4 regions of the Pseudarthrobacter cremeus genome follow, and region 3 is predicted to be linked to each of the others. Evidence: riboswitches for the same ligand, from Rfam matches in the RefSeq annotation. Region 3 holds a riboswitch; each other region holds the start of a gene.
The links. Region 3 has a riboswitch for cyclic di-AMP ahead of ACS5PJ_RS02105 (LysM peptidoglycan-binding domain-containing protein). Riboswitches for the same ligand answer to the same signal wherever they lie in the genome.

Region 1 (6,806 bases), on a different contig from region 3:
GGCCCTGCGCCCGGGTGATAGTTTTGACCCATGCGCACTCTCGTTGTGGACCACCCGCTGGTCGCCCATAAGCTCACCGTCCTCCGGGACAAGAACACCCCGTCACCGGTCTTCCGGCAGTTGACGGAAGAGCTGGTTACCCTTCTGGCCTACGAGGCTACCCGTGAGGTCCGCACACAGCCGGTCACCATCGAGACCCCCGTCAGCACCGCGGTAGGAACCGCCTTCACCAAGCCCACGCCTCTGGTGGTCCCCATCCTTCGTGCCGGCCTGGGCATGCTCGAAGGCATGACCAAGCTTGTTCCCACCGCTGAAGTCGGTTTCCTCGGCATGGCACGGGACGAGGAGACCCTGGACATCATCACTTACGCCGAGCGCCTCCCGGATGACCTCACTGACCGGCAGATCTTCGTGCTGGACCCCATGCTGGCCACCGGCGGCACTTTGCGCGAAGCGATCAAGTTCCTGTTCAAACGGGGCGCGTCCGACGTCACCTGCATTTGCCTCCTGGCAGCCCCGGAAGGACTGGCCAAGCTGGAGGAAGAACTCGCCGACGCCAACGTCACCATCGTCCTGGCATCGATCGACGAAAAACTCAACGAGAAGTCCTATATTGTCCCCGGACTCGGCGACGCCGGCGACCGCCTGTACGGAATCGCAGGCTGACTGGCGGTACAGCTTCCGGCGGTGCCGGAACTGCGTCGACCCGGCCGGTACTGGCATCCACCCGGGCGCCTTTTGCCCACGGCCTTCCGGACGCGCTGCCTCGCAGCTAACCTGTGCGGATGGACTGGAAACTAGAACTCGTTTTTGTGCCGGTATCCGACGTCGACCACGCCAAGGACTTCTACGTCAACAAAGTGGGGTTCAACGCGGATTTCGACGAACGGCCGATGGACGGCATCCGTTTTGTCCAGTTGACCCCGCCGGGCTCGGCCTGCTCGATCAGCATCGGCGAGGGGCTCACGGACGCCCCGCCAGGCACCGCGCCGAACCTGCAGCTCGTGGTCAGTGACATCCAGGCCGCGCACGACCATCTGAAGAACAACGGTGTGGACGTCAGTGAAATTGACGTCCAGGACTGGGGACACTTCGTCTATTTTGCTGATCCGGACGGCAACAAGTGGGCCGTGCAGTACATTCCCGGGCGGGAATCGTAGGTCAAGCCAAGGCATGCAAAAACGGGTAGGGCAAAATGGGGTGCATGAATCCCTTCGCACCTGCCTCCACACGCGCGTTCACCTGCCGTGCCGCCCTGTTTGACATGGACGGCACCCTGGTGGATTCGACCGCCGTTGTCGAGGAGGTCTGGGGGGAGTTGGCGGACCGCTATGGCCTGGACATCGAAGAAATCCTGCGGACCTCCCATGGCGTGCAGGCCATCGACACCGTCAAACGGTTCGCTCCAGCAGGTTCCGACGTCGTAGCGCTCACCCGGGAACTCGGCGCCATGGAACGCGTGCGGACCGCCGGGATCATCGCCATCCCGGGCGCGGCCAGGCTGCTTGGAAGCCTTCCGGCCGATGCCGTGGCGTTGGTGACTTCCGCGGACCGGGTCCTGGCGGATATCCGGATGGACGCGGCGGGCCTGGCGATGCCGGGCACGTCCGTGACGGCGGAGGTTGTGACCCGGGGCAAGCCGCACCCGGAAGGCTACCTGACGGCGGCCCGCCTGCTGGGCGTGGAGCCCGGGGACGCCGTGGTTTTTGAGGATGCTCCGGCTGGAATTGCCGCCGGCGTGGCCGCCGGGATCCGCACTGTGGCGGTGGGGTCCAAGACGGGCCCACTGCCGCCGGGCGTGCTGCACATTCAGGACTACGCAGAGGTTTCCGCCTCGGTGACCTCAGATGCGCAGGGACGAAGGACTATTTCTTTCCGGCTTTGAGATCGGCCACTACCTTGGCGATCCGCCGCGACCGGGTTTCCTCTGTTTTGGCATCAGCGAGAGGCTCCACGTAGCGCCGCTGACTGCTGTAACTGAGGGTGGCGTAGAACGCCTGGGCATCAGGATCGGCCGCCATTGCCGCCGCGAGGTCGTCCGGAACCTCGACAATGCGCGGTTGGGTATCCAGCTCGACGTCCACCTCCACGGTGTCGCCGGCGGAGACCCCCGTGAATTCGCGGTTGTGCTCGCTGACCCCGATCAGGTTCTGGCCACCCATCACGGCGATGCTGCTGCGGTAGCTCTTCCCGTTGATGGTCACGACGACGGGCGGCCGCTTGCCTGCGCCCAGCCCGGCGACGACCTCCGCCGGGACCTCAATACCGGTCTTATTGCCGCTGCCAAGAATCGTGGTGGTGAATTTCATGGCCCCAGTATGCCCCGGACGGCTCAAAGCCGACAGGTATGGAGCCTTGTGCTCAGTACCAGTTGTGCGACAGGTGGAAGTTCAGGGCACCGCAGGGGGACTGGTAGCGCTCCTTGACGTAGTTCAGGCCCCAGTTGATCTGAGTGCGGTAGTTCGTCAGGTAGTCCGCTCCGGCGCTGGCCATCTTCTCCGCAGGCAATGACTGGACGATGCCATAGGCGCCGCTGCTGGCATTGGTGGCCGTTGTGGTCCAGTCGGATTCCTTCGTCCAGAGCGTCTTCAGGCATTGCATCTGGTCAGCCGCCCAACCGTATGATGCCAGCTGCCCGGCGGCGTACGCCTGGGCGCCGGCCGGGTCATTGACCGCCACTACCGGTGCCGGTGCTGGGGCAGGCTCGGGCGCCGCCGCAGGCGCTGGAGCGGGGGCCGGGGCGGCGGCAGGTGCCGGCTCGGCAGCCTGCGGGGCAAGGCTGATCCCTGCCGGAGCGGCTTCCGGAGCGGGTTTCGCCTGGACTTCGGCCGTTCCGAAGCTGAGGCTGGATCCGGCCGCGGCGGAGGTTTGAGCAGTTGGCTGGGCATCGCCCGCGGCCAGCAGTGAAGTTGACTCGGACGCCTGGCCGGCAGCGCCGACTCCGATGAGGAGCGCGCACGCCGCCGTGAATACTGCTGCACGCTTGCCAATGGAGGGAAGCTTGGCCAAGGATGCGGTGGGGGTGGATGTGGACCCGGAGGTTGCCGCTACCGGGGATGCTGACTCCGCTTCGGAAGCTTTCCGGCGGCCGTGCGGTTTCTGTGACCCGTTCTCCGGGCGCGTTTGTGCTCTGTATTCAGACATGATGGATCGCCTCTCACACCTGCGGAGTTAGCTGTCGGGTTCGGATGAGGGCATCCGGCCACACGGAAAGTTCACGTGCTGGCTTAACCCCAAGGGCACTCTTGGGCCCGGGACCGTGGGTCCCCCGCCTCTGCCTCTGAACGCGGAATCCGGGGAGCGGCAGAGCTTGGCGTCATCCGGATATGCAGCCCAAAGGGAACTGCACCCAATCGACGGTACAGGAGTTACAACCTTAAGTCACATTTTGGTAACAGGGATCACGACGCCGGTGTGTCACCTTGCGTGGTTGGGGAACCTGAAGGGAGGCGAAGCGTAAAGGCCGTATGGCCGGGGGCAGATGTCGCCGTGACGGTTCCGCCGTGCGCCTCAACGATGGACTGCACTATGGACAGGCCCAGGCCGCTGGTGCCCTCGGAGGCCGCGGCTCCGGAAGGGTGGGCGGTGCCCGCCCGGGAAGCGTCTGCGCGGGCGAACCGCGAAAAGGCCTTGTCCACGAATCCGGCCGGCATGCCGCCGCCGTCGTCCGTTACCGTAACCTCGGCGCTGCCATCAGCCGCCCTGCTGACCCCGGTCACCACGGTGGTTCCCGGCGGAGTGTGCTTGCGTGCGTTGGAGAGCAGGTTCACCAGGACCTGGCGCAGTTGCGATGCGTCACCGGTCACCGCGACCGGCTCGTCCGGCAGTTCGAGGCGCCAGGTGTGGCCCGGGGCGATGACTTTTTCGTCGCTGACTGTCTCGACCACCAGTTGGGTGAGGTCCACCTCGCTGAGTTTGAGCGGCTGGCCCTCGTCGAGCCGGGCAAGCAGGAGCAGGTCCTCCACGAGGGTGGTCATGCGCTCCGACTGGCTCTGCACCCGCGCCAAGGACTTCCGGCCGTCCGGCGTGAAATTCTCGGTCATCCGCATCAGTTCCGTATAGCCTCGGATGGCTGTCAGCGGAGTCCGCAATTCATGTGAGGCATCGGCGACGAACTGACGAACTTTGGTTTCGCTTTTCTGCCTCGCCTCCAGCGCATTGGCCACGTTGTCCAGCATCAGATTGAGGGCGTGGCCCACGCTGCCCACTTCGGTTCCGGGGTTGGAGTTCGACGGCGGGACGCGCACCGCGAGTGCCACCTCGCCCGCATCCAGGGGGAGCTGCGATACCCGGGTGGCAACTTCTGAAAGCTGCTCCAGCGGTTTCATGGTGCGCCGGATGAGCACGGTCCCGGCAAGCCCGATCAGCGCCAGGCCGCCCAGGGAAACGAACGTGAACGTCCACACCAGTGACGCCAGCGTGCTTTCCTTGGCTGCCAGCGGAAGTCCCGTCACCAGGACGTCGCCGAAGCCGGTTTCCACGGCCACGATCCGGTAGTCACCCTTGGAGAGCGGGCGGTCCACCGGATTGCCGTTCCGCGCCAGGGCGAGCAGGGTCTGCTTGTCCTCAGAGCTGAGCGCAGAGCGTGTGGTGTTCGGGTCCAGGTAGCCGCCGCTGTTGAGCTGTCCGTTCACGATGCGGGCGTTGAGGGTTCCCACACTCTGGCCGCGGGCGTCCAGCGGGTCCCTGCCGTTGAATCCGCCGCCCGAGGGAGGCCGCCCGGGATCGTTCGAACGGTTCGCGGCCTGGCTCAGCTGCTCATCGAGCTGCCGCGTCAGGAAGGAATCCATGGAAGCGTAACTGAACAGGCCGACGGCCCCGCAGATGGCCACCAGCAGAGCCATGGCGAGCAGGACCAGGCGGGTACGCAGGTGCCAGGTGGCGGGCTTCAGCCAGCTCCGTCTGGACGGCTGGGTGGCCAGTGATGAGGACATGGAAGGGCTACTCTGCCGGCTTGATGACGTAACCGGCGCCCCGCACGGTGTGGATCATGGGCGGGTGGACGGAATCGACTTTCTTGCGCAGGTAGGAGATATAGAGTTCGACGATGTTGGCCTGCCCGCCGAAATCGTAATTCCAGACGCGGTCAAGGATCTGGGCCTTGCTGATCACACGCTTGGGGTTCTCCATCAGGTAACGGAGCAGCTCGAACTGGGTGGCAGTGAGCTGGACGTCGTCGCCGGCGCGGGTCACCTCGCGGGTGTCGATGTTGAGGACCAGATCGCCCACCACGAGTTCGGCGGTGTCCATGGCGGCAACGCCGGACCGCTGGACCAGACGGTGCAGCCGCAGCAGGACTTCTTCCATGCTGAATGGCTTGGTGACGTAATCGTCCCCGCCGGCCGCCAGGCCCACAATCCGGTCCTGGACGGCGTCTTTGGCAGTCAGGAACAGCGCAGGAACCTCCGGGGCGAAGGCCCGTATCCGGCCGAGCAGCTCCACGCCGTCGAACCCGGGCAGCATCACATCCAGCACCAGGACATCCGGGCGGAACTCCTTGGCCAGCTTGACGGCCTCCGGGCCGTCCGCGGCCACGGCAACGGACCATCCGGCCATGCGGAGCCCCATGCTCATGAGCTCGGAGAGGCTGGGCTCGTCGTCAACCACCAGGGCGCGGATGGGGGAGCCGTCCGGGTGGGTGAGCTGCGGAAGGTTGTTGGTCATGGAGTGCGAAGTGGCCATGGGACAACTCTCCGATGTTCGGGTTAGCCCGCGCTATGGGCTTCCTGTGTGCGGGCTGTGAATCCCAGCCTAGCGAGCTGGATGTGGTGCAGGCGCAGGACTCCGGCCGTGCGGCCCGGAGGGACTGTCCGGTGCCGGGAAAACCAGGCGGGTGCCGCCATATTTGGCCTTCAGGGCTGGACACGCGGCCTAAACGGCGGACAGATTTCGGTAAATGATTTCCAGATGAATTTAAAATCCGGATGGGCCATGCCGCCCGAAGCATCTTCGAAAGAGGGCTGCAACGGGGCCTCTGATACGGAAGGCAACCGGCTATTTGCCGTCGATCCAGAATCGTGACCTACACCACAAACAGCCACTTTGTCTCACAATGCGGAACTAAAGGCCCTTTGTTACTTGCAAGTTTTCATTGTTACGTTGCACACTTTCAATTGTGAACAAGAACTCAACAGCACCTGCAGCCGCAGAATATTGGCCCAGCACACCAGCTGCTGCCGACATGCGCTGTTGTCGAATGCACGCCTGACCTTCAAACCCCACGAAGTTCTTAGGCATTCGCCCCCCAGCCCAGCGTAGGGCGCCCCTCCCCACTTCTTCATTGCGGGGAACCCAGCATTCGAGCCGCGATGACGGCCATTCACATTGAGGTAAGCAAACATGACCGTTGCATCCGGATACGTCCACATCTCCGTCCGTAACGCAGGAAAGGCCGGCCAGGCTTCAGGCCTCCGCCAAGGTTTCGGCGCCCGCCCGGCATTCGCCCCCGCAGCCCCCGGCACCAGCTTTCCCGCCCCCGGCTACGCGCCCCAGGGCTACAACCCCAACTCCTACGGCCAGCTCCGCGCCGTCCAGCCCGCCGAGGCGGCGCCGCTGACCGCACCGACGCCCGTGGTGGCCGGTCCCAACGCGGTACGGCCCGTTGCCAACGACAACCTGGCCCGCGGCTTTGTCCTGTACATGGGCATCGATGAGGAAACCGCCGCAGCCGCGGGAACCTCCATCGCCAAGCTTGCCCAGGAAATCCGCGCCTACGCACAGTCGCTCGTGACCGGCGCCGAGAGCTATGCTGCCGTGGCCGTGGCCCCGGCCGGCACGCCCGGTTCCGCGCTCGACGTCGTGCGTTC
Region 2 (6,806 bases), on a different contig from region 3:
CGGTGGAGAGCACAAAAAAGATGTTCAGGATCAGGGCCTCGGGGAGCCTGAACGCCAGGGTGTAGTAGCCCAGGGCCTGGGCTCCCAGCAGGAGCCCGATGATGAGGTAGTCGACGTCGAAGATCAGCCGGGCCAGGAGGTTGCTGCCCGCCACGGGTGCCCCGTAGTTGATGGTGGCGCCGAGGGCAGCCTTGCTGACGCGCCACACCTGCCATGGCCCGTTGGACCCGATCAGGATCCAGCACGTTATGGCATAGGCAACGGATCCCGCGGCCGTCCCGACTGCCAATGACCAGGCCTCGTAGCCCGCAAAGGCCAGAGACAGGGTCACGGTACCCATGGTGGCGGCACGCATCACGGGCGCCACAGTCAGCTTCTTGAATTGCAGGTCGCGTCGAAGAAGCGCCTCCGGAACCGCGCCGAAGGACGTGGCGAGCACCGACACGCCTAGCACCTGAACGAGGGGAGCGACGTCAGGAAGGCCGAAAACCGCGGCGATCCATGGCGCCGCGAGGAAGGCGCTCACGGCGAGGACCATGCCCAGGCCAACGGAAATCAGCAGGGCCGAGCGGGCGATCACCCCCTCACCCGGCAAGTAGATCAGGGCCTGCGCAACCCCGGCGTCGGCGATGGTCTCGGCATAGGCCATCAGGACAAGTGCCAGCGCCACCAGGCCGTAATCATGGGGAGAAAGCAGCCTGGCCAGCACGATGGTGGTGATCAGGACGATGACCCGCCCGGAAACGAAGGCTGCGCCCTGCCACACGGCGCCCATGACCCCGGTCCGTGCCAGGTCTCCAGGCGTGTCCTTCATGCGTTCCGGTTTCCCAACGGCTGACCGGCGCCTGCGGAACTGATCGCTGCGCGCAGCTCCTCCAGGTATTCGTTTGCCACGGTCTGCCACGTCCGGACGGGTGCTTCGCTGACCATGCCCGCGCGAGGCGGGCGGGACAGGATTTCCACTACGCGGTCCACGAAAAGTTCCGGGTCAGCTTCAATGCTCAGCAACGGATGGGCATCCTGTTCCCTGGCGGCCACCGGCGTGGCAACCACGGGAACGCCGGCGGCCAGCGCCTCGCGTACAGAGTTCCGTATCCCTACTCCGTGTTCGTCAGGAAATACTGCAACGTCGGCGCCGTCGAATACGTCGACGACGGATGGCACGTTCGCCAGAACGTTCACTCTTGGCCCGGCGAGGGCGAGGACGGCAGGGGTGGGACGGCGGCCGGCGAGTACGAACCTGGCTTCGGGAATCCGCTGCCACACCCGCGGTGCGACCTTGTTAACAAGGACAGAGGCACTGTCGATGTTGGGGCCGTAGTTCAGGCTTCCCACGAAACAGGCCACCGGCGCAGTCCGCGTACTGCCGGTCCGGACTGCAGGTTCGGCACCGTTCGGGATGCTCCTGACCGGGCGGCCCAGCCGGGCCGACCAGGCAACGGCATCCTGGGCCCCCACAGTGAGGAGCCTCGCCCGCAGGGGGAGGCGGCGCTCCGCCCTCAGGGATTGGAGTTCCCTGGCCAGGTAGGCCGGCCTCTGCAGGCCACCTGCGATGGCGGTGTCCATGCCCGCACGGATGGACCAGGGGTCCACTGTCTGCAGGACCAGGGGCCCCCGGACGTAGTGGGAAAGGAACAGGGCATGCGGACCGTGGATCAGTGTGGCGTCATGGCTGGCCGAGAGTTCGGATACCGCCCCAGTGGCCCGGGGTGTGGACCGTTCGTGCTTTCCGAGGCCGTTCAGGCCAAAAGCTGAGCGTAGCAGCGCCGAGCGGCGGGGGCGGGTGGGCAAAATGACCACTGCTTCGCAGCGCCCGCGTACGTCATCGGGAACAGGTACCGGACCGCCATACGTCAGGAGCGTGACAGTGACGTCCGCGGGGAGGTGCCTGATCAGCTCGTAGGGGATCATCGAGCTGCCGTCGCCTAGCACGGGGTCTCGGTTGGGAACGCTTTCTGTTGCGTAAAGCAACCTCATTGCAAGAGTGTACTGGAGGGGTACCGCGCTCCGAGGGGTAGCGGGGAATAACTGTGGTATTACACAGCAAAGGCGGCCGGACGGCTGCGGGAAGCCCCGTCGTCGTCCGTCCGCCTTAACTTTGGCCGGCTGAAATTACTGCCAGGCGCGCACGTAGTCAACCTGGACCTGCGATGCAGCTCCGTAGGTGGGGTTGGTGGATGCGGCACCGACGTTGAGGACGATGTACTGCGGTGCGTTTCCGTCGTTGGTGGGGTAGGACTTGACCTTGACGCCGTCATAGTAGACGTCCGAGGAAGTGGCCGTACGGTGGAGGCCGTAGGTGTGGAAATCGTTGGCCCAGTTTCCGGGGACCGTGCCCTGGTTCTGTGCGCCGGACGTTGAGTGGTAGTTCACGGTCATCTTGGCCTTGAGGACCTCGGCGATGTCGTTTTCCCCAGTGGACGGCCAGGACTGGCCGGTGGTCCAGAAGGCGGGCCAGTTGTACAGGCCGTTGGCGTTACCGGGGAACTTGATCCGTGCCTCGACATAGCCGGTGCCGAACTGGTAACCGGTGGTGGCGCCGCCCTTGGGGTTCGTCGAGACCAGCGCCCCTGACGTCGCGGAGTTGAGGGTCAGCACAAGATTTCCGCCGGCGACAGCAACGTTGCCGGGGCTGGTGCTGACCTTGTTCATGGTGCCGCAGTTCGAAGAGAACCAGCAGTTGGACCATTTTGTGCCGTCCAGGGACGGGGCGTTGAAGTCATCGTTGAACGCCATCGTCCAGTTTCCGGGAACGCCGAGCGGCGCAGCGCCGCCCGTGGCGGCAAGTGGCGCGGGCGCGGCGGCCTGTGCCAGCACGGGTGCCATAGTGGCGGGTGCAGGGGCCGGTGCCGGGAGTGCCTCGGCTGCCGGTGCCGCGGGCGGTTCGGTGGTGGCTGAGGGGGACGGTGTTTCAGCCGCAGGGGCCTGCGACTGTTGGCCTGACGTGTCGGTGACCGGGCTGAGCTCGCTGCCGGCGGCGCTGGAGGACTGGTCCTGGGCCTGGCCGCAGGCGGAAACTGCAAGGAGTGCAGCTACGGCAGCGGCAGCGAACGCAAGAGTGCGCGGGCTTTTCCTGTGCAGGAAGCCGTTCTTGAAACGGGAATCCGGCGTGGTGGGTTGGGTGGAGTGGACAGCTTTTTGGCGCGCGCTAACGCGCGACTGGGTTGATCCAGACATGGGTGATTACCTCTCAACGCCTGCGGAGTTAGCTGTCGGGTTCGGATGAGGCCATCCGGCCGCGCCCCATTGCGGCTTCACCCCGAGGGCCGGCAAAATGCCAAGGCCCGGACTCTGGGTCCCCCGTCTCTGCCTAAACCTAGTGGACTCCGGGAAGCGGCAGAGCTCGGCGTAACATCCCGGATTCGGGTCCGGATTGGCCGGGCCCACTGATCGACCGTACAGGACCGGTGGGTGATAATCACAATCCGGTAACAGGAATCACAACTGCGGAGGGTCCCCTTGCGCTCGGCGTTCCCGAGCTTCGGTTATCCCTTGTCGATGGGGTGGGCGGGTACGCCGACCCAGGTTTCGCCGTCGGGCACGTTGCTTAGAACGGCCGCCCCCATACCCACCGTGGCGTAGGACCCGACTGACGTCCGTTCACGGACGCTGCAGTTCATCCCCAGGTAGGCCGCCCGGCCGATCCGGACTCCCCCACCCAGCGACACGCCGGCCGCGAACGTCGCGAAGTCCGCCACGTCGTCGTCGTGCGTGAAGGTCACGGACGGCATGGCCACAACGTGGGCCCCGAGCGTGACGGAGGCTGTCAGTGTCACGTTCTTCAGGAGGATGCTGCCTCGGCCGATCCGGCAGCCCTCAGGGCACTCCACGCTGGGATCGATGGCGGTGGCGTAACGGGCATCGCGGAGGCCCAGGGCCGCCAGCCGCTCCACCACAGCTTCCCGGGACTTCCCGGAGGCCAGGCACACGAGCACCAGCGCGTGGGTGAACTTGGGTGCATCGTCAATGGTCCCCAGCACAGGCGCTCCGTCGACGGTGACGCCGGCCATTTCCTTGTCGTCGTCGAGCATACCGACGACGTCGTACTGCCCGCTGGCGCGGACCATTGTCAGGACTTCCCGGGCCAGTCCGCTGGCGGCGATCAGGACCAGTTCGCTCACCGGTGGACCCCGGCGGCCGCCCGGATGCTGTTCATGACGCGGTTCAGTCCGACGTTGTCCAGCCTGTGGAAAAGCGGAAGAACCAGGGTCCGGTCGGCGAGCCGTTCAGTAGCCTGGAGCCCGGCGTTTCCCGTATCCCGCCACCGGTAGGCCGGCTGCCGGTGAGCAGCCACGGCGCCGCGGTGCGCCGAAATCCCGGCATCAGCCAGGCGGCCCAGGAGCCCGTCGCGGTCGGTGGCAAAGCCCGGGAGGACTTCGAGCCAGAAGGACTGGAAGTTGGTGGCCCCATACGGTGGGTCGGCAACCAACCGGAGCCCGGCCAGGGCGGAAAGGCCTGCCGCATAACGAGCGGCGATCTCCCGACGGCGGGCCACGATCTGGCCCAGCCTGCCCAGTTGCACCATGCCGATGGCAGCCTGCAGATCCGTCATCTGGTAGTCGAAGCCGACCTCGACGTACACCTCCGGCGTGCAGACGCCGGATCCGCGACGGTCCGCCACCGGCACGTTCAGTGAATGGCAACGGAGGCTCCGGGCCCGCGCCGCCCAGTCCGCCCGGTGGGTGGTCAGCATGCCGCCTTCGCCCGTGGTCAGCACGTTGTCCGGATGGAACGACCACACGGCAACGTCCGCTCCGGCGCCCACCGGTCTGCCCTTGTATGCGGAACCGACAGCGCATCCGGCGTCTTCGATCACAATGATTTCGTGACGCTCGCAAAGCTCGCGGACGGGGTCCAGGTCAACCGGAATGCCGGCTTGGTCCACCACGATCACGGCCCGGGTGTCCAGGGTCAGTGCAGCCCGGACGGAGGCCGCAGTCACGGTGCCGGTGACTGGATCCACATCGCAGAACACTGGCCGCGCGCCGACATACGTCACCGCATTGGCGGTGGCGATTAAAGCCAGTGACGGAACCACCACGTCATCGCCCGGACCGATGCCGGCCACCACCAGCGCCAGGTGCAGCGCGGAGGTGCCGCTGGAGGTCGCGACGGCGTGGCGCACCTCCTGCAGTGCGCTGAACCTTGCCTCGAAGGCCTTCACTTTCGGCCCCTGGGTGAGCACCCCGGAGGCGAGGACCTCAGCCACGGCGCGGGTCTCGTCCTCGCCGATCCATGGTTCCATGACATTGATGCAGGCCAGCACGGTTTCCGCAGTCACCACACACCGGCTTCGCTGGCGACCGTTCTCATTTGTCCGCGTCCTTCCCACGTTCCGGCCCCCGGGGACTTTGAATCCGTACTGCCAAATTAGTCGGCTGCGTCCTGGTGGGGCACCGGAAGCCTCCGGTTGTGTGGGCACCGGCAGGGAACAATGCGGGAATTGCGGGAACCTGCAGCACCGTGCCCCGGCAGCTGGGCTAGAGGACCGGAAGGACGAACTGTTCCTTTGCCTGGGCGGTTTCCTTGCCCGTGGCAAGCGCTGTCAGCTGGGCGCGTGATTCCACCCCGAGCTTCCGGTAGATCGCGGTGAGGCGCACTTCCACGGTCCGCACAGACACATACAGGGTGGCCGCGATCTCCTTGTTCCGCATCCCGCGGGACACCATGCCCGCCAGCACGCGTTCGTGGTCTGCAAGCATGAGGATTGCGGGGTTGCCAGGGGCGCCGGCCAGTTCCACACGTTCGTCGAGGAGCAGCGAGTCAACGTGCTGGGCCCAGGCGTCCGCACCGGCTTCGTCAAACATGACCTTGGCGCGCATCAGCCCGTCCTTGGCCTCCCGCTGCCGGCCGAAGGCGCCCAACCGCTCCCCGTAGCAAAGCAGGGTCCGGGCGCGCTCCAGAATCGAATCCTGGGAGTTCCGGGCTTCGAGGGCATGCCTGAACAGTTGAAGGGACTGCTCGCCGTCGGCAAGCATGGCCCGGCTGCGGGCCACGGCCGTCAGCAGCCAGGGAGACCGCAGGCCGACCGCACGGCTCTCCAGCCGGTAGAGGGCCTGCGCCGCTTCGTGGTGGCGGCCGAGCCTGACCAGGACTTCCACCAGATCCGCCTCGCAGCGTAGCAGCGTAGGGTTTCCGTACGCCGTTCCGATCTCGGCGGCACGTGAGAGGTGCGCGAAGGACTCCGCCAGGTTGCCGCGCATGAGTGCAAAGTGGCCCTGGCAGGCCGCCAGCTGGGCCGTGATGGCCGGGTGGCTGTCCGCCCCGGAGAGATGCTGCGCCTCGGCCACGTACAGCCGTGCCAGGGCCTCATCGCCCAGGGAATGGGCCCGCCACACCCGGAAGATGTGCCGCATCCCCCGGTGGTATTTCGATTCCGGTTCGCTGAGTTCCAGGTCTTCAATGAGCCGGATGGCTTTGCCGACGCGGCCCGCCCTGACCTCGTTGTCAACGGCGAGGTAGGCTGCGGTTTCCCGCCAGTTGACGTTGCTCGCCTCCACCGAGTTCCGCACTATGGCGAAGGCTTCCTGGGCAAGGTCATATTGCTCGGCGTAGCTCAGGGCCCTCCCCTGCACCAGGAGCATGGCGATGGTGCTGGCGGCAGCCTCGTGCTTGCGGGCAACGTAGTCCCTGTTCCCACTGATCGCTTCGATCAGCAACCTGGCCCGGTCCGCCACCGCCAGGCAGTCCTTGGAGGCGGCATCGTTGAACTTTTCGGCGTGCTCGAGCAGCGCTTTCGCATCCTCCAGTTCCCACCGCTCGGCGTAATAAAGCGAACCGACAGCCAACAGCGAGGCAGCGTACGC
Region 3 (6,806 bases):
GACCCGTTTGGACGCCGCTTCAGGTAAGCAGTGGCCAGCCGAAGGAAGACCTGCCCGGGTTCGGGCAGTCCACTCCCCTGGGCCGCGCCGGCCAGCCTGCCGAGCTCGCCCCGGCCTACGTGTTCCTCGCCTCCGCCGAGTCCAGTTACGTGGTGGGCGAGACGCTGAACGTGAACGGCGGCACACCCTCGCCCTAGGTTCGGCAGGGCAACAAAAGACCGACGGCGGCGGCATGCTCCAGCAGCGGGGCGCACCGCTGCCGTTGTTTAGCGGCCCGCGTCAGTCACGGTCCCCAGCGAGCAGCGCATCGGTGGCCGGATCAGGCTCGCCGTCGAAAAACTGCGCCAGCACAGTCTTGAAGACAGTCTCACCGGGCGCGGCGCGAAGGAACAATGTCATCGAGGAGTGCAGCTTCCTGGCATCGATGCCGCCCAGGATATCCGTAGCGGAACGGCCGGCGTGGGTGGCGATCGCTGCCGCGCACTCCAGGAGCCGCGGCCCAAGGACCTCGTGCTTGAGGTAGGCCTGCGCTTCCGGCAGCGAGGCAATGGCGTACCTGACCGACGTCGGGCTGCTGCCCAGCCCGGCGTACTGGGGAAAGATGAACCACATCCAGTGGCCCGTCTTCTTTCCGAGCTGCAGCTCTGCCAGCGCCTGGCCGTAGGTCCCCGAGTTGTCCTGGGCTTCAACAAAGCGTTCCAGGTCGTAGGTATCACTCATGTATGTCTCCTGCTTTAAAGCGGTTCGGGCTGTATTTTGTTCGGTTCGGGCTGACCTAGGCGGTCCCCGCGGTGATCCCGGTTGTCAATGACGCGGCGTGGCTGACCCGCCCGTCCGGGTCCTGGCTCCACCGGCCGATGACCGTCTCCGCGCGCTGCCGGTCCCTTCCCTTCAGTGCGGCCAACAGCGGGAGGACAACGTCCGCAATGAGCGGGGCCACCAGATCATCCGCGTGGGCGGTGCGGATGAAACCCTCGACCCGCGTCAGATCAGTATGCCGCAGCAGGACAGCCCGCGACTGCAAGAGCACCACTGCCGCCAGGCGGCGTTCAAAAACCGGCCGTCGGCCGGGGCCTGGCTGGCCCCAAAGGACCGAAGCCAGGGCCGTCACTTCGTCGTGGTCCAGGTCCCTGAACTTCCGGCCTGCATCCCGGACTGTCCCGCGGATGGCTCCCACCGAAGCCCCGTAGGACGACAGCGCCGCGCCGACCCTTGATTCGACGTTGTCGGCCCGGTACCACGAACCCTCGTTCTGCAGCGTGGCGTCGATGAAAGCGGCGGCATCCTGCACCCTCTGGTTCATGGCTTACCGTCCGTGACGCCCGGTGGCGGCATGGTTGATGCAGAACGGCGTCCAGGGCCGGGCCTCAAGGCGCCCCTCGGCGATGGGCCGGCCGCAGACCGCGCACGTGCCGTACGTTCCTTCCAGGATCCGCTGGAGGGCGGCCTCCACGTCGGCGAGCCCGGAGGTGCTTTGGTTCAGCAGTGCCGATGCCTGGGACAGTTCGAAAGCGATCGTGGCGCCCTCGGGGTCGTGCTCGTCGTCCACATTGGAATCCTGCCGGGCGGCATTGGCTGAGGAAATGTCTGCGCGCAGCGCCGGCAGCAGGGCAAGCTTCCGGGCACGTTCTTCCTCCAGGAGAACCCGGAACTTTTCGAAGTCAGCCATGGGGAAAGCCTAGCCGGGCCATGCACAACCGGCTCGGCAGTCGCGCCTGAACGGCAGACACCAACTGCCGGGACTGTGGGTCCGGACAGGTCAGTACCAGTTGTTGGCAACGGAGTGGTTCCAGGCACCGCACGGTGACCCGTACCTGTCCGCGATATAGGCGAGGCCCCACTCCACCTGCGTCCTGTAGCTGGTGAGCCAGTCGCTCCCTGCAGAGCTGTATTTTCCCGGTGGCAAAGCCTGGGCTATGCCGTAAGCGCCCGAATAGGGATTGGTGGCCGTGGTCAGCCAATTGGATTCCTTGGTCCACAGCTGGGCCAGGCACTGGAACTGGTCCTGACCCCACCCGAACGCCGAAAGCCGCCCGGACGCATAGCTCTTCGCCCCCGCCGGGTCGTTGACCGCGCCGCCGGGGACAGAAGGTACGACGACGACCGGTGGCGGGGCCGGCGTCGGGCCCGGGACTGGTGCCGGTGCGGCCGCCGGTGGTGCGGCGGGTGCGGCGGCCGGCGGCGCGGCAGGTGCCGCGGGTGGCGGGTTCACCGGTTTCTGCGCGGCAGCAAGGGCCGCTGCCTTGGCAGCCGCCTCTTCCTGCCGGCGTGCCTGCTCTGCAGCCGCCGCGCGCTTGGCGGCCTGGGCCGTTTCGTAGGCGGCCTGGGCGGCCTGACCCTGCCTGAATTCCCCTTCCACCGCGGCGGTGGTGCCCTTGAGGGATGCAAGCTGTGCAGTGAGCTCCCCGCCATGCTCCTGTTGCTCGGTAATCTGGCGGGACATGGCCTGCTGAGCCGCCTGGGCGGTTTCCAGCTTGCCCTTCGCTTCGGCCGACAGCCGCTCACGCTCCGCCCTTGCCACCTTCTCCTGGTCGGTCAGCGAATGGGACACCCGTTCGGCCGCCGCGGCCTTGCTCACCAGTGCGGCTGTTTTGTCACTGACGATCTGGACGATGTTGAGGCCTTGGATGCTGTTGGTCTGCACGGCATCCAGGGCTACGAAGAAGCCCATATTGGTGCCGCCGGTCTTGTACGACTGGGCAGCCAATGCTCCGATCTCCCTCTTGTGCTGTTCCAGGTCAGCGGTTGCGCGCGCCGTCCGGGCGGCGAGGGTATCCAGCCTGGCGGTAGCGTCCCGAAGGGCCGCATCGGCAACCGCGTACTCGGCGGCAGAGGTAACCGCGGCGCTTCCCAGCTCTTCAGCCCGCGCCTGGAGTCCGCCCAAAAGGTCGTTGATCCTGGTGACCTCTGCGGCTTTGCCGGCCTCACTTTGCCTGGCATCCTGAACGTCCTGCCATGACGGGTAGCCGCCCGGGGGCGCGTCGTCACCGGCGTGTGCGGGGAGCATCGATAACGAGGCGGCAAAGGCCATCGCCAGAGCAGCGGCAGAGACAGACGGCCCCACTTTTTGAAAAAAACGCGACATAGTTTGTGAGCCTACCGGGCATATACGCCATTGCGCCCCTGACCTGCAACATCGTTACCGTCAGGTGTTCACGCAGGAGCAAAAGCGAGGCACCGCTACCGCTTACATTCCGTTACCGGAATGTGACATTGCCGCAGAACAGAAGTTATGGTCGTCCGGTGCCCCGGTTTAAGCCGGGACATTCCCGTCAGTATGCCGAGCCCTGCCGCTGACCCGGGACCCCAGCCGCATTCAACTGGCAGGGACGGGGGAACCACATTTCCACGGCTTCGCAGGAAGTCTTGGGGTTAAGTCGTCAACACTCCGTCCCGTGCGGAGGCGTTGCCGGCCGGGTGACTCCGACCCGAACCCGACAGCTCACCCCGCAGGCATGGGAGAGGCGATCAACCATGTCAAAGAACACAGCTTCCGCACGCCACCGCGCCGTTCCAGCCCGCTCCATTGTGCTTACTGGCCTGTCCTCAGCAGCCAAGGCGCACGCCCGCACCATCGGCAGGCCGGCCCTTGTGGCCGTGGCCGCCTCAGGCATGCTTTTCAGTGCCGGCACTGCTGCCCAGGCCGGTGTCCATGGCCCGGAAAACTCCGGAACCGCCAACATCCAGGGACAGGCCAGCGCGCCGGCGGCTGCCCCGGTAGCCGCCCCGGTTGCCGCTGCTGCCCCCGCTGCAGCGGGCAACGTCCACACCGTCGTTTCGGGTGACACGCTCGGTGCCATTTCGGCCGCCTACGGCGTTGCCCTCGGAGACGTCCTGGCCGCCAACGGCCTGTCGATGGACTCGATCATCTACCCCGGCAACCAGATCAGCATCCCGGGCGCCGGCTACGCTGCTCCGGCTCCCAGGGCTGCTGCGGCCCCTGCAGCGCCGACCAACACCGGGGTCCGGTTGGCTTCCACAACGGCCCAGGCGGCGCCGGCTCCTTCCGGCGCCGCCGGCCCGGCGATCCTGGCATCCGCCTACTCCCAGCTGGGAATCCAGCAGGACTGCACCGCAATGGTGGAGAAGGCTTTGCGCTCGGTCGGCAAGAGTGTGGGGGACCTGGCGCCCGTCCAGTTCTTCCAGTACGGCAGCGTGGTGGGTACCCCGGCCGCCGGTGACCTCGTTATCACTGCCGGCCACGTGGGCGTCTATGCCGGCAACGGCCAGGTTGTCAGCGGCGGCGTGGACGGTTACAAGACCGAAGTCCACTCCATCAGCTGGCTTACGGGAGCATCTTTCGTCCGCGTAGGGTGATCCCGGCTGGAACGGACGGCGGCGGGCCGCCTCAAGCAACCCGCCGCCGTCGTCCGTCCATTCAATGCTCAGGTCCCGCAGAAGGTCCGGTAGCTCCCGAAGTCATCCGGGGCGGGGGCCGCATAGCGTTCCTGGCCCGGCCGCTCCGTGTAAGGATCGGCCAGCACATCCACCAGACGGTTGAACGGGCCCAGGTCGCCGGCTGTAGCCGCGGCAAGGGCCTCCTCAACAAGATGGTTCCGCGGGATGTACACGGGGTTGACCCGGTCCATGGCCTCCGCATCAGGCATCAGGGCCCGCCAGCGTTCAGCCCATGCTTCGAACGCCTCCGGATCCACGAAGAGGGCCCGGACCGTTGCCGTGGCTCCGCCGGCTGCTGAGCCGAGGCCGCGGAAAAACGAGGTGTAGTCCACTTCCCCTTGCTGCAGCAGAGCCAGCAGGTCGTCCGCCAGCGGCGCCGCGATATCCTCGGTTGCTCCCGCCCCCAGCCCGAGCTTGGCCTTCATCCCGGACAACCACGCGGCGCTGTACTGCGTGCGGAAGGCACCGAGGGACTCCACGGCGAGCGCAACAGCCTGCTCCTGGTCCTCATGGAGCAGGGGCAGCAACGCCTCGGCGAGCCTGGTGAGATTCCATTCGGCGATGAGAGGCTGGTTGGCGTAGGCATAGCGTCCGCCCTCATCGATCGAACTGTAGACGGCGCCCGGGTTGAACGCGTCCATGAACGCGCAGGGGCCGTAGTCGATGGTTTCGCCTGAGATTGCCATGTTGTCCGTATTCATCACGCCGTGAACGAACCCCACCAGCATCCACCGGGCAACCAGCGACGCCTGGGCCGCTATCACCGCATCGAAAAACGCCACATATGGTTGCGGGGCCGCCGCCGCGGCAGGGTAATGGCGGCTGATCGCATGGTCCGCCAGGCGGCGGAGGAGCTCAGTGTCTCCGTTGACCCTGGCAAACTGAAAACTCCCCACCCGCAGGTGGCTGTCCGCGACCCGGGTGAGCACAGCGCCGGGCAGCATTGTTTCGCGGCGGACCGGCTGTCCGGTCCCTACGACCGCGAGGGACCGTGTGGTGGGGATGCCCATCGCGTGCATGGATTCACTGACGAGGTACTCCCGCAGCATCGGACCGACGACGGCGAAGCCATCCCCGGCACGGGCAAACGGTGTGCGGCCGGAGCCTTTGAGATGGACATCGCGGAGCCGCCCGTTGACGTCCGTGACCTCCCCGAGGAGCAGGGCCCGTCCGTCACCCAGAATCGGCGAATAGCCGCCGAACTGGTGGCCGGCGTAGGCCTGGGCAACCGGCGTGGCACCTTTAGGGATCAGGTTGCCGATCAGCAGGCGTATCCCTTCGGGCGTCCGCAGATCAGCCGGATTCAGGCCCAGTTCCAAGGCCATTCCCTCATTCAGGGCCAGCAGTTGCGGGTCCGGGGCCTCCGCCGCCTTCCAGGGAACCGCCAGCTCCTCGAACTCACTGGCGAAGCGGCCCTCGAAGGTGAGCGTGGTTTCGGCTACGGCTCTCATGGTTCAAGACTACCCGCGGGACATTCACCCACTGAGGCGAATCAGGCAGGCAACCCCGGTTGCCGTTCTTCCCGCGACAGCGATGTGCAGCCAACGCTCAGACGTGCTGCTTGAACCAGGACAGCGTGTCGTTCCAGGCTGCGGTGGCCTGCGCCTGGTTGTATCGCTCGCTGGTGTCGTTGTGGAAGGCGTGGTCGACGCCGGGATACACGGTGACCTGATGGGTGATGTTGCTGGCTGCCAGAGCATCGCGGAGGGCGGGCATTGCCCCGGTGATCCGCTGGTCGAGTTCAGCGTAGATGCCGAACACCGCGGCCTTGATCGAGGGAACCTTGTTCAGGTCCGGGGCAGGCCCATAGAACGCAGCAGTGGCTTTCAGGCCGGACAACTCGGTTGCCGCCTGCCAGGTGATGCCGCCGCCGAAGCAGTATCCGTTCATGCAAATGCGGTCCGGGTCCACAAAGTCCTGGGCCTGAAGGTACTCAAAGGCGGCCGCGAAGTCAGCGACGTGGCGTTGGGCTCCGGCGCGGGTGAGGGCTCCTGATACTGCGTCGGCATCAAGGCTTGCGGTGCCTCCCTCCCTGCTCAACAGGTCCAGGGCCAAAGCGGTGTAGCCGGCCTTGGCGAAACGCCGTGCAACGTCCTGGATATGGGGTGTGAGCCCCCGGTTCTCGTGACAGACCAGCACCGCGGGACCTGCCTGGTCCGATTCCGGCCGGGCGAGGTAACCACTGATGTCGGTGCCGGCGGACGGGAACCTGACGGTCGCCGTCGTGAGCCCCGCAGCACCCTCCGGGACGGAGAGGGGGCTTTTAGCCCCGGGCACGGCACCCCCGCCGGGCGTGCTGCCCGCCGCGGAGGAGGACGGGCGGTCGGGGCCCGGCATCGGGTCGCCGCTGGAGGGAACTTCTTCCGGCGTGCAGCCCACAAGCGACATCGCTGTGGACGCGGCGCCCA
Region 4 (6,806 bases), on a different contig from region 3:
CATCTTCATGGGCGGCACCCCCATCGGGGCGCCACTGGTGGGCTGGGTTGCGAACGTTGCCGGTGCCCGGTGGGCGCTTGCGGTTGCAGCCGCATCAGGGATCATCGCCGCGCTGATCGGACTGGTGTGGATCATCCGTGCCCAGCAGTTGAGGATCGCGTTCAACCGGCGCGCCCGCGGTCTGCGCCATTTCCGGGTGGTATCCCGCCTGGGCGACGTTGCCAGCCCGGGGGACACGGCAAACGGCGCCGACCGGGAGCAAAACCCGGACGACGCCGTCGGACGTTGAAGCGTTCGCTACTTGCGGAGTTCGCCCACGACGAAGTCGATGCTGGCCAGCAGCGCGGAGACGTCGTCCGGGTCAATGGCCACGAACGTGGCAATCCGGAGCTGGTTGCGGCCCAGCTTCCGGTAGGGCTCGGTGTCCACGACGCCGTTTGCCCGCAGCACCTTGGCGATCGCGGCGGCATCGATGGAGTCGTCAAAGTCGATGGTGGCGATGACGTTGGAGCGCTCTTCGGCCTTGGCCACAAAAGGTGTGGCGAAGTCCGAAGCCTCGGCCCAGCTGTAGATCCTGCCGGCGGAGTCCGCGGTGCGTGCCGCGGCGAAGTCCAGGCCGCCGCTGGCGTTCAGCCACTGCACCTGCGCGTCGAGCGTCACCAGGGTGGAGAGCGACGGCGTGTTGTAGGTCTGGTTCAGCCTGGAGTTCTCGATCGCCGTCTGCAGGTCCAGGAAGTCAGGGATCCAGCGGTCCGTGGCCTTGATCCTGGCCGCACGTTCCAGCGCGGCCGGGGAGAACAGCCCCAGCCACAGGCCGCCGTCGGACGCAAAGTTCTTCTGCGGCGCGAAGTAGTAGACATCGGACTCGGCAACATCAACGTCCAGGCCGCCTGCCGCGGAGGTGGCGTCAACCAGGACCAGTGAACCGGAGTCTGCGCCTTCGACGCGCTTGACCGGTGCCGCCACACCCGTGGAGGTCTCGTTCTGCGGCCAGGCATAGACATCCACTCCGGCTTCAGCCTGGGCTGCCGGGCGGGTTCCGGGGTCGGACGTGATGATGGAGGAGGCTTCCAGGAACGGGGCCTTGTTGGTGGCGGAGGCGAACTTGGAGCCGAACTCGCCGAAGGAGAGGTGCTGGGCCTTCTTCTCCACCAGGCCGAAGCTGGCGATATCCCAGAAAGCGGTGGAGCCGCCGACGCCCAGGACGACCTCATAGCCCTCGGGGGCGCGGAAGAACCGGCTCAGCCCCTCGCGGACGGACCCCACGAGGTTCTTCACCGGCGCCTGACGGTGTGAGGTGCCCAGAATGGTCCTGGAGGCCGCCGCGAGTGCTTCGATCTGTTCGGGCCTGACCTTGGAGGGGCCTGCGCCGAACCGTCCGTCCTTTGGCAGGAGGTCGGCAGGAATAGTGATGCTGGTTTCGCTCACAGTGGCTCCAAATTTCGGCGTTGACATGACTCATGTCCGAAGGACGGTGGGGTGGCCGGCAGTGACTGCACGAAGGGCCCCTTTTATTCTGCCTGAACCGGCTATTTGGCGCCGAACCGGCGCCGTCATAGTCCAGTCAATGAGACAGGAAGCCCCGCCGTGCGGCCGCCCGGAATTATCCGGACAAATTCAAAATAGGCTAAGCTTTTCACCGGACCTCGCCGCTGCGCCGGACGCGATACGGTGGGACAACGCAAGGTACTGCGCTCGAGGAGCTGAGCTGGATGACGGATCTGATTGATACCACGGAGATGTATCTTCGGACCATTTTGGAGCTTGAGGAAGAGAACATCGTTGCTCTTCGTGCGCGCATTGCCGAGCGGCTGCGTCACTCGGGGCCCACGGTGTCCCAGACCATCGGCCGGATGGAACGGGACGGGCTGGTTGTGGTCTCGGGGGACCGTCACCTGGAACTGACGGAGACCGGACGCAAGCGGGCCACCGAAGTCATGCGCAAGCACCGCCTCGCAGAACGCCTGCTCGCCGATGTGATCGGCCTGGACTGGGCCTACGTCCATGATGAAGCCTGCCGGTGGGAGCACGTGATGAGCGAGCGGGTCGAACGCCGCATCTACGAACTGCTGAACCATCCCACACAGTCGCCCTACGGCAACCCCATCCCCGGGCTGGCCGCCCTGGGCGGAGCGCCCGCCTCACTCCTTGACGACGGTGTGATTAATCTCCTTGAAGCCATGCAGGGCTACGGCCCGGACTCGAACGTGTTGGTCAGCCGCCTCGCAGAGCCCATCCAGGTGGAGCCGGAACTGCTGATCCAGCTGGATGAGGGCGGCATCCGGCCTGGCGCTTCGGTCACGCTGGAGCGCGTAGGGGAGTACATTTCCGTCCGTGTGCCCGGTATCGAGGGGGCGTTGGAGCTGCCCCCGGAAGTCGCTGCGCACGTGTTCGTTTCAGTCGGCTGACCCTCCGGGTTGCTGAGCGCTCCGGGTTTCCGGCACGGGCAAGCCTGGACTGGCGTGCCACTAGCGCAGTAAGCGCCGTTCTGCAAAGATAACGGAATTGTTACTGTCCGACTTAATCATTTATAGTTTTCACAGAACGTCGATACAAAAGCGTTACCTGATCCGGAGCCGAGCTCTGCCAGCGGATCAGGTGCACGAGTCACTAACTGGCAGAGGCGGGGGAACCACAACCGGCAGTCGCAAGGCTGCCTTGGGGTGAAGTCCGTCAGCAGCAAGCCTCTTCCAATGAAGAATCCTCACGGGATATTTCTGCGCCAAAGTGCTTGTCACGGCGGACCGGGTCTTTGAACTCTCTGACCCGAATCCGACAGCTAACTTCGCAGGCTATCCAGAGAGGAACATTCTTGACCACGCAATACTCCAGGGGCCGCCGTCGCGCTGCGGGCCCCGCCTCGGTGCCGCGTCCGGCCGAGGTTTTTACGGCCGACAGGCCACGCGATTCCCAGCGCGAAGCGCGCCGCCGGCGTGGACCCTTCCGGCAAATTACGGATTTCGCAGCCGCCAGCGGCATCGGCCAAAAGGCCGGAATAGCCCTCGCTGCAACGGGACTTGTGCTCACCGTTACCGTTCCGGCCACCAGCCCGGTCATGGCCCAGCAGGAGCCGGGGCAGCCTGCATCAGCTGTCTCCGCCGCCCCGCAGCCCGAAATCTCGGCCGCCGCCGGTGCGCAGATTGACTTCAGCCGCTCCTCGGTAGTGACGAAGGGCGATCCCGACGGGAAGCTGAAGCAGCTGCTGAGCGCCCAGTCCGCAGGGTCCATCACCCGCGCAGCCTCCGCCGGAAGCCTGGGTGCGCCCCTGGCCCAACTGACCACAGCCTCACCGTTCGGCTTCCGCGTAAGCCCCATCACCGGCGGTGCCGGCGACTTCCACCGGGGCCAGGACTTTGTTGCCCAGTGCGGAACTCCTGTCATGGCCGCCGCCAGCGGCACCGTGACGTTCGTGGGGTGGCACCAGTACGGCGGCGGCAACCGCGTCGTGGTGGATCACGGGAACGGCCTCGAAACCACGTACAACCACCTCTCCTCGGCGAGCGTCAAGATGGGCCAGACGGTCAGCCGCGGCGACGTCGTGGCCCTCAGCGGCACCACGGGCGCCTCAACCGGCTGCCACCTCCACTTCGAGGTCCAGGTCAACGGCGAAGTCGTCGACCCCACCGGCTGGCTCTGACCCAAATGATGGCCAACTATCAGATTCAGGTGACATGCCGTGACCTGAATGTGACATTGGCTCAGAACTCCTGTACCGTCTAAAGCGCGCCAGCTTTTCCGAAGCTGACGTTCTTGAGTGGATTGCCTAGCTCTGCCACCGCTCAAGGTCCGTTCGCATGAATTCGTCTGGCAGGGGCGGGGGAACCAATTTTGGTCTTCGATTTCTGAAGGCCTTGGGGTTAAGTCGCAAAGCTTCCCAGGAAGCAGCGCGGCCGGGTGCACTCCCATCCGAATCCGACAGCTCACCTCGCAGGCATTGGGAGAGGCTACCTTCGTGTCTTCACGTCATAATTCTGCGCGTCACCGCGCGCACACGGTTCGCACCAACCCCTTGGGCTCTGTGTCCAAGGCAGTCAGTGCCAATGCCGGGACCGTAGGTCGCCAGGCTGCTGTCATCGCAGCCGCGTCAGGTCTGATCCTGACCATGGGGCTTCCGGCCAACGCTGCGGATTCCACCGCCGGCGTGTCCGCATCCACCGAGTCCGGGTCAGCTCAGTCTGCACTGGCCGTCACTGCCGCTCCCACGGCCACTGTTTCGTTCGAACGCCCGGTGGTCAAGACCACCGCCGCGCCGAAGATCGAAAGAGTCCGTGCGCTGTCAACTGCAGCCGAAACCGCCGCACAGGGTGCCGGGGCAACGGAAAAGGCCGCCGACAAGCTCGCCGGCGCCGTCTCCTCTGCAGCCGCATCCGGTCTGGCCGCCATTGCCTACACCGGCATCGGCCACCCCTACGTCTGGGGCGGCACCACTCCCAGCGGCTGGGACTGCTCCGGGTTCACGCAGTGGGTCTACGCCCAGGCCGGGATCAGCATTCCCCGGGTGAACGCCTGGACGGCTATGAAGCCGACCTCCACCCCCGTCCCCGGTGACCTGGTCATGCAGAACGGTGGCGCTCACGTTGGCATCTACGTTGGCAACGGCATGATGATCAGCGCGCTGAACCCCTCACAGGGAACGCTGCTCCACTCAGCTGCCTCCACGGGCACCTCTTCCTTCTTCACCCTGGCGCAGTAGTTCCTTCCGCGCCCCGGTTCCTGCCGGGCACCGGTTCCTGCAGCCCTCGCGCTGCCGGAACCGTGTGCCGGCCTGGACCTTTTCGCTAAATCCCCGTTCGGGACGTGCCGGCGTACCCCCAAGATGCCGGCACGTCCAAAGCCCCTGGCCTGCCACGCGGTCCTGAGGAAATCGAAAGAGAGAAAATTAATGACTACTCGTGCAACTTCTGCACGGCACCGCGCCGAGGTCACCACCAAGACCAACTCGCTGGCTGTCATTGCCAAGGCTGTCGGCGACAACGCCGGCGGCATGGGCCGTCAGGCAGCGGTTATCGCTGCTGCTTCCGGCCTGGTCCTGACCAGCGGTATCGCAGCCAACGCTGCCGACACCAGCGTTCAGCATGAAGGGGTTTCGGCCTCTAACCTTGAGGTTGAGGTTTCCGCCCCCGCCGTTATTTCGGCTGAGTCGACCATCGCCATTTCCTACGAGAAGCCTGCAGTCACCACGACGCCGGCCCCCGTGGTCGAGGCACCCGAGCCCGAAGTCGAGGTGCAGGCAGCTCCGGTTGCGGCGCCGGCTGCCGCTCCGGCCCGTGCCGCTGCTGTGAAGGTGACCACCGCTTCGGCTCCGGCCGCCCCGGCCCCGGTTGCTGCCAGCGGCAAGGGCGCGGCAATCCTCTCCGCTGCCTACGCACAGCTGGGTGTCATGCAGGACTGCACCATGCTGGTGACCAACTCGCTGGCCGCCGTGGGAATCAACTTCCACGACTGGCCTGCCGGCTACCTGGGCCTGGGCCGCACCGTGAGTGCCGCCGAGGCTCAGCCGGGCGACCTGATCTACTACGCCGACGGCGGCGCGGGCGTTGCCCACATTGCTGTCTATGCCGGCAACGGCCAGGCAGTGCATGGCGGCTACAACGGCAACCAGACCGTTGTCTTCAGCGCCAACGTTGGCTCCGGACCGGTCTTCATCCGCGTTTCCTAGCAGCTGATTCAGCCCCAAAGGACCCCCGCCAGCCGGCGGGGGTCCTTTGCTGTCTCCGGACGCCGCGGGATGCTTTCCCAGGGCGCGCCGGTCTGCTGTCCTTGGACGCCCCGGGCTCGCTGTCCCCGGGGGCCCCGGACATTGATCCCGGACAGTGACCTGTAACCGGTGCCAGGTGAGCCGCCACCCGACACGGCAGTTCTCCCGTGGGCGACGATTAGTTGATCCAGGGTTTCTTTGTTTACTCTTGTGGTGTCGATCCATAGCCCGGATATGCCGGGGGCAGCCGGCCCTCGTGCCCCTGACGGGTGCGGCCACAAAGAGGTAAGTGCATGCGCACTCTCGTTCTGAATGCTGGATATGAACCGCTGGCGGTGATCACCTTCCGCCGGGCGCTGGTCCTTGTGCTCACAGGCAAGGCGAGTGTTGTTGCGGAAGGCGAGGACCCCGTGGTGGGGCCGCAGGAGATTTTGGGCCGCCCGTCCGTGATTCTCCTGAACCGCTACATCCGCCCCAGATACAACCACAGCACTGCGGTGAGCCGCCGCGGGGTACTGCGGCGGGATGGCCACCGGTGCGCCTACTGCGGCAAGGCTGCCCACACCATCGACCACGTCCAGCCCAAGTCACGTGGCGGTGCGGACTCCTGGGAAAACCTCGTGGCTGCGTGCCTCCGCTGCAACAACACCAAGGGTGACCACACCCCCTCTGAAATGGGGTGGAAGCTGAGGTTTGTCCCCGAGCCGCCGCACGGCACCATCTGGCAGATTAAGGAGCTGGAAAAGCCTACGCCCGCCTGGGACCCTTTCCTGCTGCCCGAACGGGCGGCCTGACCTCCCCTGCCGAAGCGGATGCGGCAGCCCGACGTCCGATGGGCTGCCGTGGAACCAGCAGCACGGTTAGGCTGGAGCTGTGGATCCTGACCCCCTGGACTTTGATGCCGTCATCCTCGCCGGAGGCCGTTCTTCGCGGCTGGGAGGCGTGCCCAAGCAGAGTCTGATGTACGACGGCGACTCCCTCCTGCGCCGTTCGGCCGCCGCTACACGGGGCGCCCGGGCCGCCGTCGTGGTTGGTCCGGACACCGGCACAGTACCGGCGGGGTTGTTCAGCTGCCGTGAAGAGCCTCCCTTCGGCGGCCCTGCCGCCG

Region 1: linked by a shared signal. The riboswitch ahead of ACS5PJ_RS20435 (aggregation-promoting factor C-terminal-like domain-containing protein) and the one ahead of ACS5PJ_RS02105 (LysM peptidoglycan-binding domain-containing protein) in region 3 are both predicted to bind cyclic di-AMP.
Region 2: linked by a shared signal. The riboswitch ahead of ACS5PJ_RS07640 (glycoside hydrolase family 16 protein) and the one ahead of ACS5PJ_RS02105 (LysM peptidoglycan-binding domain-containing protein) in region 3 are both predicted to bind cyclic di-AMP.
Region 4: linked by a shared signal. The riboswitch ahead of ACS5PJ_RS11710 (M23 family metallopeptidase) and the one ahead of ACS5PJ_RS02105 (LysM peptidoglycan-binding domain-containing protein) in region 3 are both predicted to bind cyclic di-AMP.

The regions. Positions count from the first base shown of each region.
Region 1 is NZ_JBPZHC010000015.1:35,766-42,571, forward strand. It holds gene ACS5PJ_RS20410 (phosphatase PAP2 family protein) at 1-18, shown strand, start outside; gene upp (uracil phosphoribosyltransferase) at 31-666, shown strand; gene ACS5PJ_RS20420 (VOC family protein) at 786-1,160, shown strand; gene ACS5PJ_RS20425 (HAD-IA family hydrolase) at 1,205-1,885, shown strand; gene ACS5PJ_RS20430 (YdeI/OmpD-associated family protein) at 1,866-2,309, opposite strand; gene ACS5PJ_RS20435 (aggregation-promoting factor C-terminal-like domain-containing protein) at 2,362-3,144, opposite strand; cyclic di-AMP (ydaO/yuaA leader) riboswitch at 3,150-3,309, opposite strand; gene ACS5PJ_RS20440 (HAMP domain-containing sensor histidine kinase) at 3,402-4,934, opposite strand; gene ACS5PJ_RS20445 (response regulator transcription factor) at 4,942-5,682, opposite strand; gene ACS5PJ_RS20450 (hypothetical protein) at 6,061-6,237, opposite strand; gene ACS5PJ_RS20455 (winged helix-turn-helix domain-containing protein) at 6,340-6,806, shown strand, end outside.
Region 2 is NZ_JBPZHC010000003.1:229,165-235,970, forward strand. It holds gene ACS5PJ_RS07630 (lipopolysaccharide biosynthesis protein) at 1-814, opposite strand, end outside; gene ACS5PJ_RS07635 (glycosyltransferase) at 811-1,977, opposite strand; gene ACS5PJ_RS07640 (glycoside hydrolase family 16 protein) at 2,113-3,177, opposite strand; cyclic di-AMP (ydaO/yuaA leader) riboswitch at 3,181-3,356, opposite strand; gene ACS5PJ_RS07645 (acetyltransferase) at 3,486-4,121, opposite strand; gene ACS5PJ_RS07650 (DegT/DnrJ/EryC1/StrS family aminotransferase) at 4,118-5,281, opposite strand; gene ACS5PJ_RS07655 (AAA family ATPase) at 5,481-6,806, opposite strand, start outside.
Region 3 is NZ_JBPZHC010000001.1:475,898-482,703, forward strand. It holds gene ACS5PJ_RS02080 (glucose 1-dehydrogenase) at 1-197, shown strand, start outside; gene ACS5PJ_RS02085 (DUF1810 domain-containing protein) at 280-720, opposite strand; gene ACS5PJ_RS02090 (DNA alkylation repair protein) at 776-1,303, opposite strand; gene ACS5PJ_RS02095 (TraR/DksA family transcriptional regulator) at 1,307-1,669, opposite strand; gene ACS5PJ_RS02100 (aggregation-promoting factor C-terminal-like domain-containing protein) at 1,760-3,085, opposite strand; cyclic di-AMP (ydaO/yuaA leader) riboswitch at 3,299-3,471, shown strand; gene ACS5PJ_RS02105 (LysM peptidoglycan-binding domain-containing protein) at 3,475-4,317, shown strand; gene ACS5PJ_RS02110 (protein adenylyltransferase SelO) at 4,386-5,849, opposite strand; gene ACS5PJ_RS02115 (dienelactone hydrolase family protein) at 5,947-6,806, opposite strand, start outside.
Region 4 is NZ_JBPZHC010000005.1:301,374-308,179, reverse strand. It holds gene ACS5PJ_RS11725 (MFS transporter) at 1-289, shown strand, start outside; gene serC (phosphoserine transaminase) at 298-1,428, opposite strand; gene ACS5PJ_RS11715 (iron-dependent transcriptional repressor DtxR) at 1,713-2,408, shown strand; cyclic di-AMP (ydaO/yuaA leader) riboswitch at 2,590-2,809, shown strand; gene ACS5PJ_RS11710 (M23 family metallopeptidase) at 2,813-3,637, shown strand; cyclic di-AMP (ydaO/yuaA leader) riboswitch at 3,782-3,948, shown strand; gene ACS5PJ_RS11705 (C40 family peptidase) at 4,019-4,693, shown strand; gene ACS5PJ_RS11700 (NlpC/P60 family protein) at 4,883-5,659, shown strand; gene ACS5PJ_RS11695 (HNH endonuclease) at 5,992-6,492, shown strand; gene mobA (molybdenum cofactor guanylyltransferase) at 6,572-6,806, shown strand, end outside.